DNA from 2 places in the Pseudomonas sp. MOIL14HWK12:I2 genome. Region 2 is predicted to be linked to the other one. Evidence: predicted binding sites of a transcription regulator. Region 2 holds the regulator's gene; the other holds the start of a gene.
What was found. The regulator FliA, encoded in region 2, starts transcription of late flagellar genes. The targets are predictions, from matches to a motif close to CTAAAGTTTNNNNNNNNNNNGCCGNTAA.

Region 1 (6,588 bases), on a different contig from region 2:
GCGCGTAACCAGCTGATCTATCTCTCCTATGCGACAGGTACGCGCCAGGCCAATCACTTGAGGGTGGTACGCGCGCGACTGGAGGGCGAACGCCTGCAGGACGTCCAGCCGTTGTTCACCAGTCAACCGGCCAAGGCCTTCGGCCAGCACTTCGGGGCGCGGATGGCCTTGCTCGGCGACGGCACCCTGGCCATCGCCCTGGGTGATGGCAACGTGGAACGTACCGACGCCCAGCGACTGGATACCCATCTGGGCAAGATCGTGCGCATCACCCGCGACGGCCAGGTGCCGGCGGATAATCCCTTCATCAAGCGACCCGGCGCCCTGCCGGAGATCTACAGCCTGGGCCATCGCAATCCCCAGGGCCTGGTCTGGGTGGCCGAGCGCCAGGCGCTGTACGAGCACGAGCACGGCTCCAAGGGCGGCGACGAACTCAATCTGATCCGCAGCGGTGCCAACTATGGCTGGCCGCTGACCACCGGCGGCGTGGACTACACCGGCGCGCGCATCTCGCCCTTCCGCGAATTGCCGGGCATCACTCCACCACTGCTGGAGTGGACCCCCTCCATCGCCCCGGCCGGCATGACCTGGTACGACGGCCAGGGCTTTCCCGCCTGGCGCGGCAGCTTGTTCGTGGCGGCGCTGCGGGAAAAATCGGTGCGGCGGATACCGCTGGTGGACGGTCAGCTCGGTCAGCAGGAGCTCCTGTTCCAGGAGCTGGACCAGCGTCTGCGCGACGTGCGCAGCGGACCGGACGGCAATCTCTGGCTGCTCACCGATGGTGAGGACGGGCAGCTGTTGCGGGTGGTGCCGGGGTAGGAGGGGCCACTGCGAGAGACCCCAATGGCCTGATCAGGCCGCGACGAAGGTGTTGCTGGTACCCAGCAGGGTCAGTTCGTCGCTGGGGTTGTTGTAGGCGTCGTAGACGAAGGCTTCGGGCAGGTAGACGCTGTATTGATGTCCTTCTACCAAATCACTCGCCAGGCGAATGTCCAGCTGGCTGGTCAGGTGTCTCACCGTGGTGACCAACTCGAAGCCGATCTTCGCGCCGGTGGTGACATCGAGCACAAAGGCTTTCTCCAGTACCGCCGGGTCCACGTTCACCGGTATCGGATAGGCTTCCGAGTAAAGATCCCGGGTGCCGCGATAAATGGAGCTGTCGAAAAACAGGTTGATGTGATTTTCAGCACCAGGGCTGTAGTAGGAATGCTGATCGATACCTGTCAGTAGCGGTGGAGTGAAGTCGGCAGGTAGCACCTCGAGGTCACGCGGCAGGGTCGTCACCAGGACGTTTCCGGCCGTATCGGTGGTCTCAACCTGGATCGAGCCCTGCGCATAGAAGCCCGGCTCCAGCTTAGGTGCAGGCCAGCGCCCCTCCCCCTGCTGCCAGGTCTGGCCGCCATCGCTGGAACTGCGCCATTGCTCTACGTCGTTGTCGATATAGAAGTGGAATCGCAACAGATTCTCGGTGGTAGGGCCATGAGTGCTGAGCAGATAGAGCGCGGCCCCCTGATTGTCGACCTGCCAGGGTGTTTCATTAGTAAGGGTCCGCGTGGTGCCCCCGTCTTCCCGATAGCTGACCTGCAGCTGATCCGCCTGGTAGTAGCCCGCGACCAGTTGCAGGGTATGGCTGCCGGCGCTCGCGGCGGTCCAGCTCTGCCCGCCATCCAGGCTGTAACTCCAGGCCGTCACCTCATCCGGCAGGGTCACGTCCACCTGGCCGTTGCGGGTGATGCCATCGGTGGGAGACACCCCGGTGTCCTCGTGCAGGGCGACGCCCGGCGTGAGCGGCTCCCATTGCGTGAGGCGCGTCTGGAACAGCTGCTGATCGGCGCTCTGGCCATCCGGGCGGCCGAGGTAGTCGATCATCTCGACGATGACCGCGGCGCGGGCATCCTGGTGGGTGCTGCCAAGCGTCTCCAGCCGGCCCAGCCAGAAGGCCTTGCCACCGGCATCGGCGCTGCGGCCAAGCAGATCGCCATAGCAGCCGTCGATGAAGGCGCTGGCGCTCTCGTCGGCGGGTTGCGCCTGCAGGCGCTCGGCACCATTGAGGAACAGGCGGACCAGTTGGGCGTTGCTCAAGCCCTCGTCCAGCTTGGCGACCCAGAAGCGAAAGCCTTCCGCATCCGGGGCACGGCCCAGCACGCCCCAGTAACAGGCGTTTACCCATGCTGCATTGTCCACGACCATGGTCTCTCCTCCTTGAAGCGGCCACCCGCTGTGGCCGATTCCCTGGCTTATAGAAGGCGGCGGTACGCGGCGCCGACCTGTATCCAGATTCCTGTGGCGTGCTCGACAGCCTTTCGCCTAGGGCGATAAGCAAAAAGCCAGATGAAACGAGTACCTCCATCGAATCGTCGAAACCCCCGACGATTCGTCAAATAAGAGACGACAGTTCGACGCTCTGACGCTCACATCTGACAGCGCCACTTTTTAAGCTGGAGCCTCAACCACGGAGGATCCGCCATGAAAGTCACCCTGCTCGGCGCCGGCCATATCGGCTACACCATTTCGCAATTGCTGCACGCCAGTGGCGACTATCAGGTGACGGTGGCGGATCGCGACGAGCGCGCCCTGGCGGCCATTGCGGCCCTGGGCGTCAAGACCCGGACCCTGGATACCGCCGACGCCAGCGCCCTGGCCGCGGCCCTGGACGACCAGGACGTGGTGCTCAATGCCCTGCCCTATCACCTGGCGATTCCCGTGGCCCAGGCGGCCAAGGCCACCAATACCCACTATTTCGACCTGACCGAAGACGTCAAGGCGACCAAGACCATCCGCCAGCTGGCCGAAGGCGCGAGCAATGCCTTCATGCCCCAGTGCGGTCTGGCGCCGGGCTTCATCGGCATCGCCGCCCACTCCCTGGCCAAGCGCTTCGACAGCGTGCGCGAAGTGAAGATGCGCGTCGGTGCCCTGCCGGAATTTCCCACCAACGCCCTCAAGTACAACCTGACCTGGAGTGTCGACGGCCTGGTCAACGAGTACTGCCACCCCTGCGAAGCCGTGCGCAACGGCGAGCTGCAACTGGTGCAGCCGCTGGAAGGCCTGGAGCACTTCTCCCTGGATGGCGTGGAATACGAGGCCTTCAACACCTCGGGCGGCCTGGGCACCCTCTGCGAGACCCTGCAGGGCCAGGTGGAAACCCTGGACTACAAGACCGTGCGCTATCCCGGTCACCGCGACCTGATGAAATTCCTGCTGGAAGACCTGCGCCTGGCCAGTGACCAGGAGCAGCTCAAGACCATCCTGCGCGGCGCCGTGCCCACCACCATGCAGGACGTGGTGCTGGTGTTCGTCACCGTCAGCGGGATGCGCGGCGGCAAGCTGGTGCAGGAGGTGTTCAGCCGCAAGATCTTTGCCGCCGAGCGCGACGGTCGCCTGACCAGCGCCATCCAGATCACCACCGCCGCCGGCATCTGCACCGCCCTGGATCTGTTCCGCGAAGGCAAGCTGCCGCAGCGCGGCTTCATCGCCCAGGAGCAGGTGGACATGGAGGCCTTCCTGGCCAACCGTTTCGGCAAGGCCTACCAGCCGGTCTGATCGGCGAAGCTTAGCAGCAGACCAGGGGTCCCATAACGGAACAGTTGCCGTTAGAGGACCCCTCGTCATGCTCAGCGTCGCCATCGTCGGTTGCGAACAGATCCACGCCCAGGACTACCTGGACACCAGCCTGGCCGATCCGTGGGTGCGGGTGGTGGCGGTGGCCAGCGAACGGGATCCCGCCCGCGCCCGGCGCCTCGCCGCGCCCCACAGTCTGCCCGTATTCGACGACTTCACCCGGCTGCCCGAAGTGGACCTGGCCTTCGTCACCACCGCGATCGAGGATCACGAGGCGGCGGTGAGCGCCCTGCTCCCGCGCGCTCGTCATCTCTTCGTGGAAAAGCCGCTGGCCGTCTCGGCCGCCCGAGCCACCGCCCTGGCCGAACAGCTTGCCGGACGGTCCTGCTTCAGTGGCTTCTATCTGCGCACCGATCCGGCCCTGCAGCTGTTGCGCCAGCGGGCTCGGGACGGCGCCATCGGTGATCTAAGTCACCTGTCGCTCACCGCCGGCCACCCGGGGCTGCTGGAGGGCTGGCTCAGCGACTGGCCGGCGCACCTGGACGAGCGCCGCATGGGTTACGGCGCCTTTGGCGATCTGGCGGTGCACCTGCTGGATTTCAGCGCCTGGCTAAGCGGTGAGGCCCTGACCGTCACGCACAGTCGGCTGGACCGCGATCCGCGCTGGCCACTGGATCATGGCGGCGAGGCCCTGCTCCAGGCCGGTGCTCTGCCGATTCATCTGCGTGCCAGCGCCACCCTGCGCGGTCCGCGCCTGGCCATTCGACTGGACGGCAGCGAGGGAACTCTGGAGCTCTCCGCGGGGCGGCTGGTGCTGCACGACGCCAAGGGCCATCGCCAGGTGCTGGTCGAAGGGGTGGACCCCGGCGTACCCCAGGGCGCCCAGGCGGTGTTCGATCAGTTGCTCGGCCAGCCGCGGCCGGAACTGGCCACCTTGGATGCCGCGCTGGCGGCCAATTGTCTGCTGGATGCGCTCTATGGACGGGATTGAGGTAGCGGATGGCCTGCTCTAGAGGTGCTAAAGGTCATCTGACAAGTGCCGATAGCAAGGGTATCCGGTGCAGTCTGGCTGGTATCCCCTCGCTGAAAGGAACTCCCCAATGGTCTGGTTCAACAATCTGGCGCTGGCGAAGAAACTCGCGATCGCCTTTGGTCTCTGTACGCTCATCACCCTGGGCATAGGTGCGGTTGGCCTAAGCGGGCTCAGGAGCCTGAATGGCCTGCTGGATTCGGTGCTGAACAACAATCTGCTGTCCATCACCCGGCTCAACGATGCCAAGAGCAACGTGATCGGCCACAACCGCGATATCTTCCGGTTGATGTCCATGGTCTATGCCAACGCGCCCCAGACCGAGCAGGATCGTGTTATCGCCTCCCTGCGATCCAACCAGGCCGATGCCGAGAAGCCTTTCGCCGACTACCGCGCCACCCCTTTGCAAGCCGATGAAAAGGCCGCGGGTGATGCCTTCGAGGATGAGTGGAAGGCCTATATCTCCAGCATCAACACCGTCCTGGCGCGCCTGGCCGCCAAGGACGTGGCCGGCGCCAACCAGCTGCTGAACGAGCAGGTGCAGCCCGGCTACCGTAAGACCATGGCCGCCTTCAAGATCATGGTGGAGTCCAACAAGCGCCAGGGTAACGAAGCCGGCGCCGCGGCGATCGCCACCTACGGCAACGCCTTCTGGATGCTGGCCGGCGGCCTGCTGCTGGCGGTGCTCTGCGCCCTGGCGCTGGGCATCATCATCACCCGAATGATCGTCACGCCGATCCGCCAGGCGGTGACCAGCGCCGAGCGCGTCGCCCAGGGCGACCTGACCCAGGCGATCCAGAGTTCGCGCCGTGACGAGGCCGGGCAACTGCTGCAAGCGCTGGGTGGCATGCAGCGCAGCCTGAAAGACACCGTGCAACAGATGGCCGGTGCCTCCAGCCAGCTCGCCGCGGCCGCTGAGGAACTGCACGCCGTGACCGAGGAGACTTCCCGAGGTCAGGTCCGCCAGCACGATGAACTGCAGCAGGCTGCCACCGCCGTCAACCAGATGACCGCGGCTGTGGAAGAGGTGGCGCGCAATGCGGCCTCCACCTCCACCGCCTCCCAGGACACCAGCCGCGAAGCCCAGCAGGGTCGCGAGCAGGTGCAGCAGGCGGCCCAGGCCATGGCGGTGATGACCGGCGAGATCACCGATTCCACCCAGAAGGTACAGACCCTGGAAGGCCAGGTGCGCGAGATCGGCAAGTTGCTGGAGGTGATCCGCGGGATCGCCGAGCAGACCAACCTGCTGGCGCTCAATGCCGCCATCGAGGCCGCTCGGGCCGGCGAACAGGGCCGCGGCTTCGCCGTGGTGGCGGATGAGGTCCGCGCCCTGGCCCATCGCACCCAGGGTTCCACCGGTGAGATCGAACGCATGATGAGCGCCGTACGCAGCAGCGCCGAAGAAGCGGTGAGCGCCATGCACAAGAGCCAGTCCCTGGCCGACAGCACCCAGGCGCGCGCCAACCAGGCGGGTGAAGCCCTAGACCGCATCGCCGCCGGGGTCGCCCAGATCGAGGAACGCAACCTGGTGATCGCCAGCGCTGCCGAGGAGCAGGCCCAGGTCGCCCGCGAAGTGGACCGTAATCTGGTCAATATCCAGGACCTCTCCACCCAGACCGCCACCGGTGCCCAGCAGACGGCCGCCTCCAGCCAGGAGCTGTCGCGACTGGCCACCTCGTTCCAGGGCCTGGTGGCGCAATTCCGTTATTGATCGGCCGTTCAGGAAACTTCCGACCAGCGGTCAGCCTGCCCTCGCCCCTGCGAGGGGCAGGCTTTCGGCATGGCCATGGACCGGCTGACCCGGCGCGCCCATGTTCGCAATTGAACATTGCGCGCCCGCGCGGCTCTGAGCTGAAACACCTGAATGGATGCTCCCATGCGCTTTACCTACGATGCCCGTCGCAGCTATCGCCTGATCGGCCTGGACGATGGCCGTCTGGCAGGCCAGTTGCTGTGCGGGCAGCTGTACATCATGGTCGCCGGGGATGGCAGGCAGCCAG
Region 2 (6,588 bases):
CTATCGTCTGACTCTGATGGGCGTCAGCGTGGCCGAGGCCGAGATCTATCCCGACCGCGAACTGGCCATCAACCCCGGTCAGGTCTATGGCTCCCTCAACGGCGTCGCCGCCAAGGATCCGGCATTCGGTCTGGAGGCGGTCTGGATCGACGTCACCCAGCGCGACCAGGCCCAGTCCCTCGGCTACACCGTGGTCGATGCCAGCACCGTGGTCGCCACCCACCTCAACCAGGTGCTCTTCAAGCACGCCCACGAGCTGATCGGCCACGAGGAGGTCCAGCAACTGCTGCAGGTACTGGCCAAGAGTTCGCCCAAGCTGGCCGAGGAGCTGGTGCCCGGCATCGTCTCCCTGTCGACCCTGCTCAAGATCCTCCAGCAACTGCTGCAGGAGCAGGTCCCGGTCCGCGACATCCGTACCATCGCCGAAGCCATCGCCAACGTCGGTCCGCGGAGTCAAGATCCCGCCGCCATCGCCGGTGCCGTACGGGTCGCCTTGTCCCGCGCAATCGTCCAGAACATCGTTGGAATGGAGCCTGAGCTGCCTGTTATCACCCTTGAGCCAAGGTTGGAACAGATGTTGCTAAGTAGTATGCAGAAGGCCGGTCAAGGCGCCGAGGACGGCATGTTCCTCGAGCCTGGCATGGCTGAAAAACTGCAGCGTTCCCTCATCGAGGCAGCGCAGCGTCAGGAAATGATGGGTAAGCCAGTGGTGCTGCTGGTAGCCGGTGCGATCCGCGGGATGATGTCCCGCTTCGCGCGGATGGCGGCGCCGAACATGAGTGTACTGGCCTACCAGGAAATTCCGGACAACAAGCAGGTCACCATCGTCGCTACCGTTGGCCAGAATGGCTGAGGTCTAGATCATGCAAGTCAAACGTTTCTTCGCCGCCGATATGCGTCAAGCCATGAAGCTGGTACGCGACGAGCTGGGCCCGGATGCCGCCATCCTCAGCAACCGCCGGGTCGCCGGTGGTGTCGAGCTGACCGCGGCGCTGGACTACCAGGCTCCGGCACCGGCCGCGCCCAACGCGGAGCTGCAGGCGGAGTTGCGCAAGACCCATGCGAAGATCGCCCAGGCCCATGCCGACCTCAGCATCCGCGCGCCGGGCGTGCCCTCGGCCGCACCCAAGGACAAGCAGCTGCTCGGCGCCATCAGCGCCGCCGACAGCCGCCGCGAGCCGGTGATCGCCCCGCCGCGTGCGCCCCAGCCGGCCGCTGCCGCCCCTGCCGCCAGCGCCGCGCCGGAAGACCGTCGCGCCCTGGAAGCCATGCGCAGCGAACTCAGCGGTCTGCGTGAACTGCTGGAAGTCCAGCTCGGCTCCATGGCCTGGACCCAGGTGCAGTCCACCCGTCCGCAGCAGGCCGGCCTCTGGCGTCGTCTGCAGCGCATGGGTCTGCCGGCCGATCTGGCCCGCCACCTGCTCGACAGCGTCGCCAAGATCCAGGACCCGCGCCATGCCTGGCGCATGCTGCTGGCCAACTTCGCCCAGCTGGCCAAGACCACCGATGCCAAGATTCTGGAGGAGGGTGGTGTCGTCGCCTTCGTCGGTCCGGCCGGCATGGGCAAGACCACCACCCTGGCCAAGCTCGCCGCCAGCTACGTGCTCAAGTACGGTCCCCAGAGTCTGGCGCTGGTCAGCATGGACAGCTTCCGCATCGGTGCCCAGGAGCAGATCAAGACCCTTGGCCGCATCCTCGACGTGCCGGTGACCCTGGTCGACCCGGGCCAGTCCCTGGCCCAGGCGCTGGCACCCCTGGCACGCAAGCGCCTGGTGCTGATCGACACCGCGGGCATGCCCGCCAATGATCCGGCGCTCAAGGTGCAGCTCGAAGCCCTGGCCAACCGCCAGCTGAAAATTCGCAACTATCTGGTATTGGGTGTCACCAGCCAGAGCCAGGTGCTCAAGGCGGCCTACCACAGCTATCGGCGCTGCGGCCTGAGCGGCTGCGTGCTGACCAAGCTGGACGAAGCCGCCAGTCTCGGCGAGGCCCTGGGTCTGGCCATCAGCCAGCGCCTGCCGGTGGCCTACATTGCCGACGGCCCGCGCATCCCGGACGACCTGCATCCGGCCCGCAGCCACCAGCTGGTGAGCCGCGCGGTGAGCCTGCAGGCCCCCGAGGAACCGAGCGAAGAAACCATGGCGGGCATGCTTGCCGGCCTGTATCAGAGCAATGCCCGCCGCGCCGGTTAGCGCAGACGAACGGTAGTGGTGCATCGCATGCCTGGGCACGCCAAATGCACTTGGTCTAAAGTGTGACGGATTTCAATCAAAGGTATCAGGCAATGGGTAGCATGCATCCCGTCCAAGTCATAGCGGTCACGGGCGGTAAAGGCGGTGTCGGCAAGACCAACGTGTCGGTCAACCTGGCCTTGGCCCTGGCCGATATCGGGCGGCGCGTCATGCTGCTCGACGCCGACCTGGGCCTTGCCAACATCGACGTTCTGCTCGGCCTGTCGCCCAAGCGCACCCTGGCCGACGTCATCTCCGGCGAGTGCGAGCTGCGCGACGTGCTGCTGCACGGCCCGGGCGGCATCCGCATCGTCCCGGCGGCCTCGGGCACCCAGGCGATGGTCAATCTGACGCCGGCCCAGCACGCCGGTCTGATCCAGGCCTTCAGCGACATCAGCGAAAACCTCGACGTGCTCATCGTCGATACCGCGGCCGGCATCGGCGACCAGGTGGTCAGCTTCGTTCGCGCCGCCCAGGAAGTCCTGGTGGTGGTGTGCGACGAGCCCACCTCCATCACCGATGCCTACGCCCTGATCAAGCTGCTCAATCGCGACCATGGCGTCACCCGTTTCCGGGTCCTGGCGAACATGGCGCTGACGCCCCAGGAAGGTCGCAATCTCTTTGCTAAGCTGACCAAGGTGACCGACAGATTCCTGGATGTCGCCCTCCAGTATGTGGGCGCCATTCCGTTCGACGAGGCGGTGCGCAAAGCCGTGCAGAAACAGCGCCCCGTGTTCGAAGCCTTTCCGCGTGCCAAGGCCTCGCTGGCCTTTCGTGCGGTAGCTCAGAAAGTCGATGGCTGGCCGTTGCCCGCCAATCCGCGCGGCCATCTCGAGTTCTTTGTCGAGCGCCTTGTGCAACCAGCCATCGGTACCCACGCATGACAGCATCCAGCGGGCTTCGCATGTACAGCAAAACCTCGGAACGTACCCAGCAGGAGCAACTCATCAACCGCTATGCGCCGTTGGTGAAACGCATCGCCTACCACCTCCTGGCGCGATTGCCTGCCAGTGTGCAGGTCGAGGACCTGATGCAGGCCGGCATGATCGGCCTGCTGGAGGCCTCGCGCAAATATGACGCCGGCAAGGGTGCCAGCTTCGAGACCTACGCCGGCATCCGCATCCGCGGCGCCATGCTCGACGAGGTCCGCAAGGGCGATTGGGCACCACGCTCGGTGCACCGCAACACGCGCATGGTCACCGACGCCATTCGCGCGGTGGAAGCGCGCACCGGTCGCGACGCTAAAGATTCCGAAGTCGCGGCCGAACTTAAATTGAGTCTGGATGAGTACTACGGCATCCTTGGCGACACCATGGGGAGTCGCCTGTTCAGTTTCGACGACCTCATGGAGGGTGGTGAGCATGGGCTCGAGGAGAGCGGTTCGCATGAACTCGAACCCGGTCGCGGTCTGGAGGACGAGCGCTTCCGCAAGGCCCTGGCCGACGCCATCGCCAATCTTCCGGAGCGTGAACGTCTGGTGCTCTCGCTGTATTACGACGAGGAACTCAACCTCAAGGAAATCGGCGAGGTGCTGGGCGTGAGCGAGTCACGCGTCTGCCAACTTCACAGTCAATGCGCGGCACGCCTGCGGGCGCGGCTGGCGGAATGGCGTTCGCGTTAACCGGCTGGTACTCAGGCTACTACGATTGCTTAGACGCGCCTTGCGGCGTGTGTGCGGATTAGGACGGAGGTCGACTTGGACAAGAACATGAAAATCCTCATCGTGGACGATTTTTCCACGATGAGACGCATCATCAAGAATTTGCTGCGCGATCTGGGATTCACCAACACCGCCGAAGCGGACGACGGCAACACCGCGCTGCCGATGTTGCAGAGCGGCAACTTCGATTTTCTCGTCACCGACTGGAACATGCCCGGCATGACCGGCATCGACCTGCTGCGCCAGGTGCGCGCCGATGCGCGCCTGAAGACCCTGCCAGTGCTGATGGTGACCGCCGAAGCCAAGCGCGAGCAGATCATCGAAGCCGCTCAGGCCGGCGTGAACGGCTATGTGGTCAAGCCTTTCACCGCCCAGGTGCTGAAAGAAAAGATCGACAAGATCTTCGAGCGGGTGAACGGCTGAAGAAAGCCGCGGGGACGTTATGGATCAGCTTGGCTCCAACAGCTTCAGCGACTTCGAGTCGAATCTCAAACAGCACGCCCAAGAGCTGGTGAAATGCCTGGAAAGCGGCGATTTCACCCAGGCCGTGCACGTCATCAATGAACTCAACCAGTTGCGCGATCGGGGTCTCTACCAGGAAGTCGGCAAGCTGACCCGCGAGTTGCACAACGCCATCGTCAACTTCGAGATCGATCCGCGCGGCATGGCCGGCGAAGAGGTCTCCCAGATCAGCGATGCCACCGATCGTCTCTCCTACGTGGTGAAGATGACCGAGAACGCCGCCAACCGGACCATGGATCTGGTGGAGGAGAGCGCCCCGCTGGTAGGCAACTTCGGCGACGAAGCCCGGGCCGTGCATGCCGACTGGAAGAAGTTCATGCGCCGGGAAATGGGCGCGGACGAATTCCGCGAGCTGGCCAAGCGCGTCGACGCCTTCCTCAGTCACAGCGAGAGCAGCGCCGAGCAATTGTCGGCCAAGCTCAACGACATCCTCCTGGCGCAGGACTACCAGGACCTTACCGGTCAGGTGATCAAGCGCGTGGTCAATCTCGTCGGGCAGATCGAGAAAGACCTCGTCAAGCTGGTGATGATGGCCAGCCAGGTCGATCGCTATACCGGCTTCAGTCACGATCACACCGCGCTGATCGAACAGAATCGAAAAGAAAAGACGATGAAGGGTGAAGGTCCGCAGATTCATGCCGATAAGCGTGAAGACGTCGTGGCCGCTCAGGTCGACGTCGACGATCTTCTATCCAGTCTGGGCTTTTGACCCAGACCCTCTTGGGGAGTGCAGGAATGAGCTTCGACGCCGATGAAGAGATCCTCCAGGATTTCCTGGTAGAGGCCGGCGAGATTCTCGAACAGTTGTCCGAACAATTGGTCGAGCTGGAAAGCCGCCCGGATGACATGGATCTGCTGAACGCCATTTTCCGTGGCTTCCATACCGTAAAGGGCGGTGCCGGTTTCCTGCAGCTCCATACCCTGGTCGAGTGCTGCCATATCGCGGAAAACGTTTTCGACATCCTGCGCAAGGGCGAACGCCGCGTGGATGCCGAGCTGATGGATGTGGTGCTGCAGGCACTGGATTCCGTCAACGAGATGTTCGGTCAGGTCCGTGAACGCGAAGAGCCGACCCCGGCCTCGCCCGAATTGCTGGCGGCCCTGGCCCGCCTGGCCGAGCCCGCCGGCAGTGCGCCGGCGCCGGCTGCGGTTGCGCCCGTGGCTGCCGCTCCGGCAGTGGTCGCGGAACCGGCTCCGGTCGCCGCTGCGGCGGCCGAGCCGGAATTGAGCGATGCCGATTTCCAGAATCTGCTCGATGCCCTGGGCAGCGAGCCGAGCGCGGCAGCGGAAACGCCGGCAGCCGCCGGTGGCGACGACATCACCGATGACGAATTCGAAGCCCTGCTCGACCAGCTGCATGGCAAGGGCAAGTTCCAGGAGGCGCCGGCCGCCGCGCCAGTTGCCGCTGCGGCCCCTGCCGCGGCCGCGCCCGGTGGCGACGACATCACCGACGATGAATTCGAGGCCCTGCTCGACGAATTGCACGGCAAGGGCAAGTTCGTCGCCAGCGAAGCCGCGGCACCCGTCGCTGCAGCCCCGGCCGCAGCGGCTCCGGCAGCCGCAGCGAGCGGTGACGAGATCACCGACGACGAATTCGAATCCCTGCTCGACGAATTGCATGGCAAGGGCAAGTTCAGTGGTCCCGCGGCAGCCGCGGAAGCGGTAGCCGCTCCGGTGGCCGCTGCGCCGGCACCGGTGGCCGCACCTCAGCCGGCGGCTCCCGCGCCTGCGCCGAAGCCGGCGCCGGTGGCCGAGGCCGCGGTGCCCAAGCCGGCAGCCGCCGCGCCTGCCGAGCGTCCCACCAGCGAGGCGGAGACCACCGTGCGGGTCGACACCGCGCGGCTGGACGAGATCATGAACATGGTCGGCGAACTGGTGCTGGTGCGTAACCGTCTGGTACGCCTGGGCCTGAACAGCGGCGACGAAGCCATGGCCAAGGCCGTGTCCAACCTCGACGTGGTCACCGCCGATCTGCAGACCTCGGTCATGAAGACCCGGATGCAGCCGATCAAGAAGGTCTTTGGTCGCTTCCCGCGCCTGGTCCGCGATCTGGCGCGCAGCCTGAAGAAAGAGATCAATCTGGAACTGGTCGGTGAAGAAACCGACCTGGACAAGAACCTGGTCGAGGCCCTGGCCGATCCGCTGGTGCACCTGGTGCGCAACGCGGTCGACCAC

Region 1: a site for FliA is predicted at 4,577-4,604, ahead of PSK12I2_RS0122215 (methyl-accepting chemotaxis protein). Genes of this name have one in related genera too.

The regions. Positions count from the first base shown of each region.
Region 1 covers NZ_KI783314.1:234,954-241,541, reverse strand. Annotated here, with positions in the region: gene PSK12I2_RS0122240 (PQQ-dependent sugar dehydrogenase) at 1-819, shown strand, start outside; gene PSK12I2_RS0122235 (DUF4214 domain-containing protein) at 853-2,190, opposite strand; gene PSK12I2_RS0122225 (saccharopine dehydrogenase family protein) at 2,467-3,540, shown strand; gene PSK12I2_RS0122220 (Gfo/Idh/MocA family protein) at 3,608-4,549, shown strand; gene PSK12I2_RS0122215 (methyl-accepting chemotaxis protein) at 4,659-6,299, shown strand; gene PSK12I2_RS0122210 (hypothetical protein) at 6,465-6,588, shown strand, end outside.
Region 2 covers NZ_AZOA01000009.1:173,303-179,890, reverse strand. Annotated here, with positions in the region: gene flhA (flagellar biosynthesis protein FlhA) at 1-853, shown strand, start outside; gene flhF (flagellar biosynthesis protein FlhF) at 864-2,192, shown strand; gene fleN (flagellar synthesis regulator FleN) at 2,285-3,115, shown strand; gene fliA (RNA polymerase sigma factor FliA) at 3,112-3,852, shown strand; gene PSK12I2_RS0107915 (chemotaxis response regulator CheY) at 3,940-4,314, shown strand; gene PSK12I2_RS0107910 (protein phosphatase CheZ) at 4,334-5,122, shown strand; gene PSK12I2_RS0107905 (chemotaxis protein CheA) at 5,149-6,588, shown strand, end outside.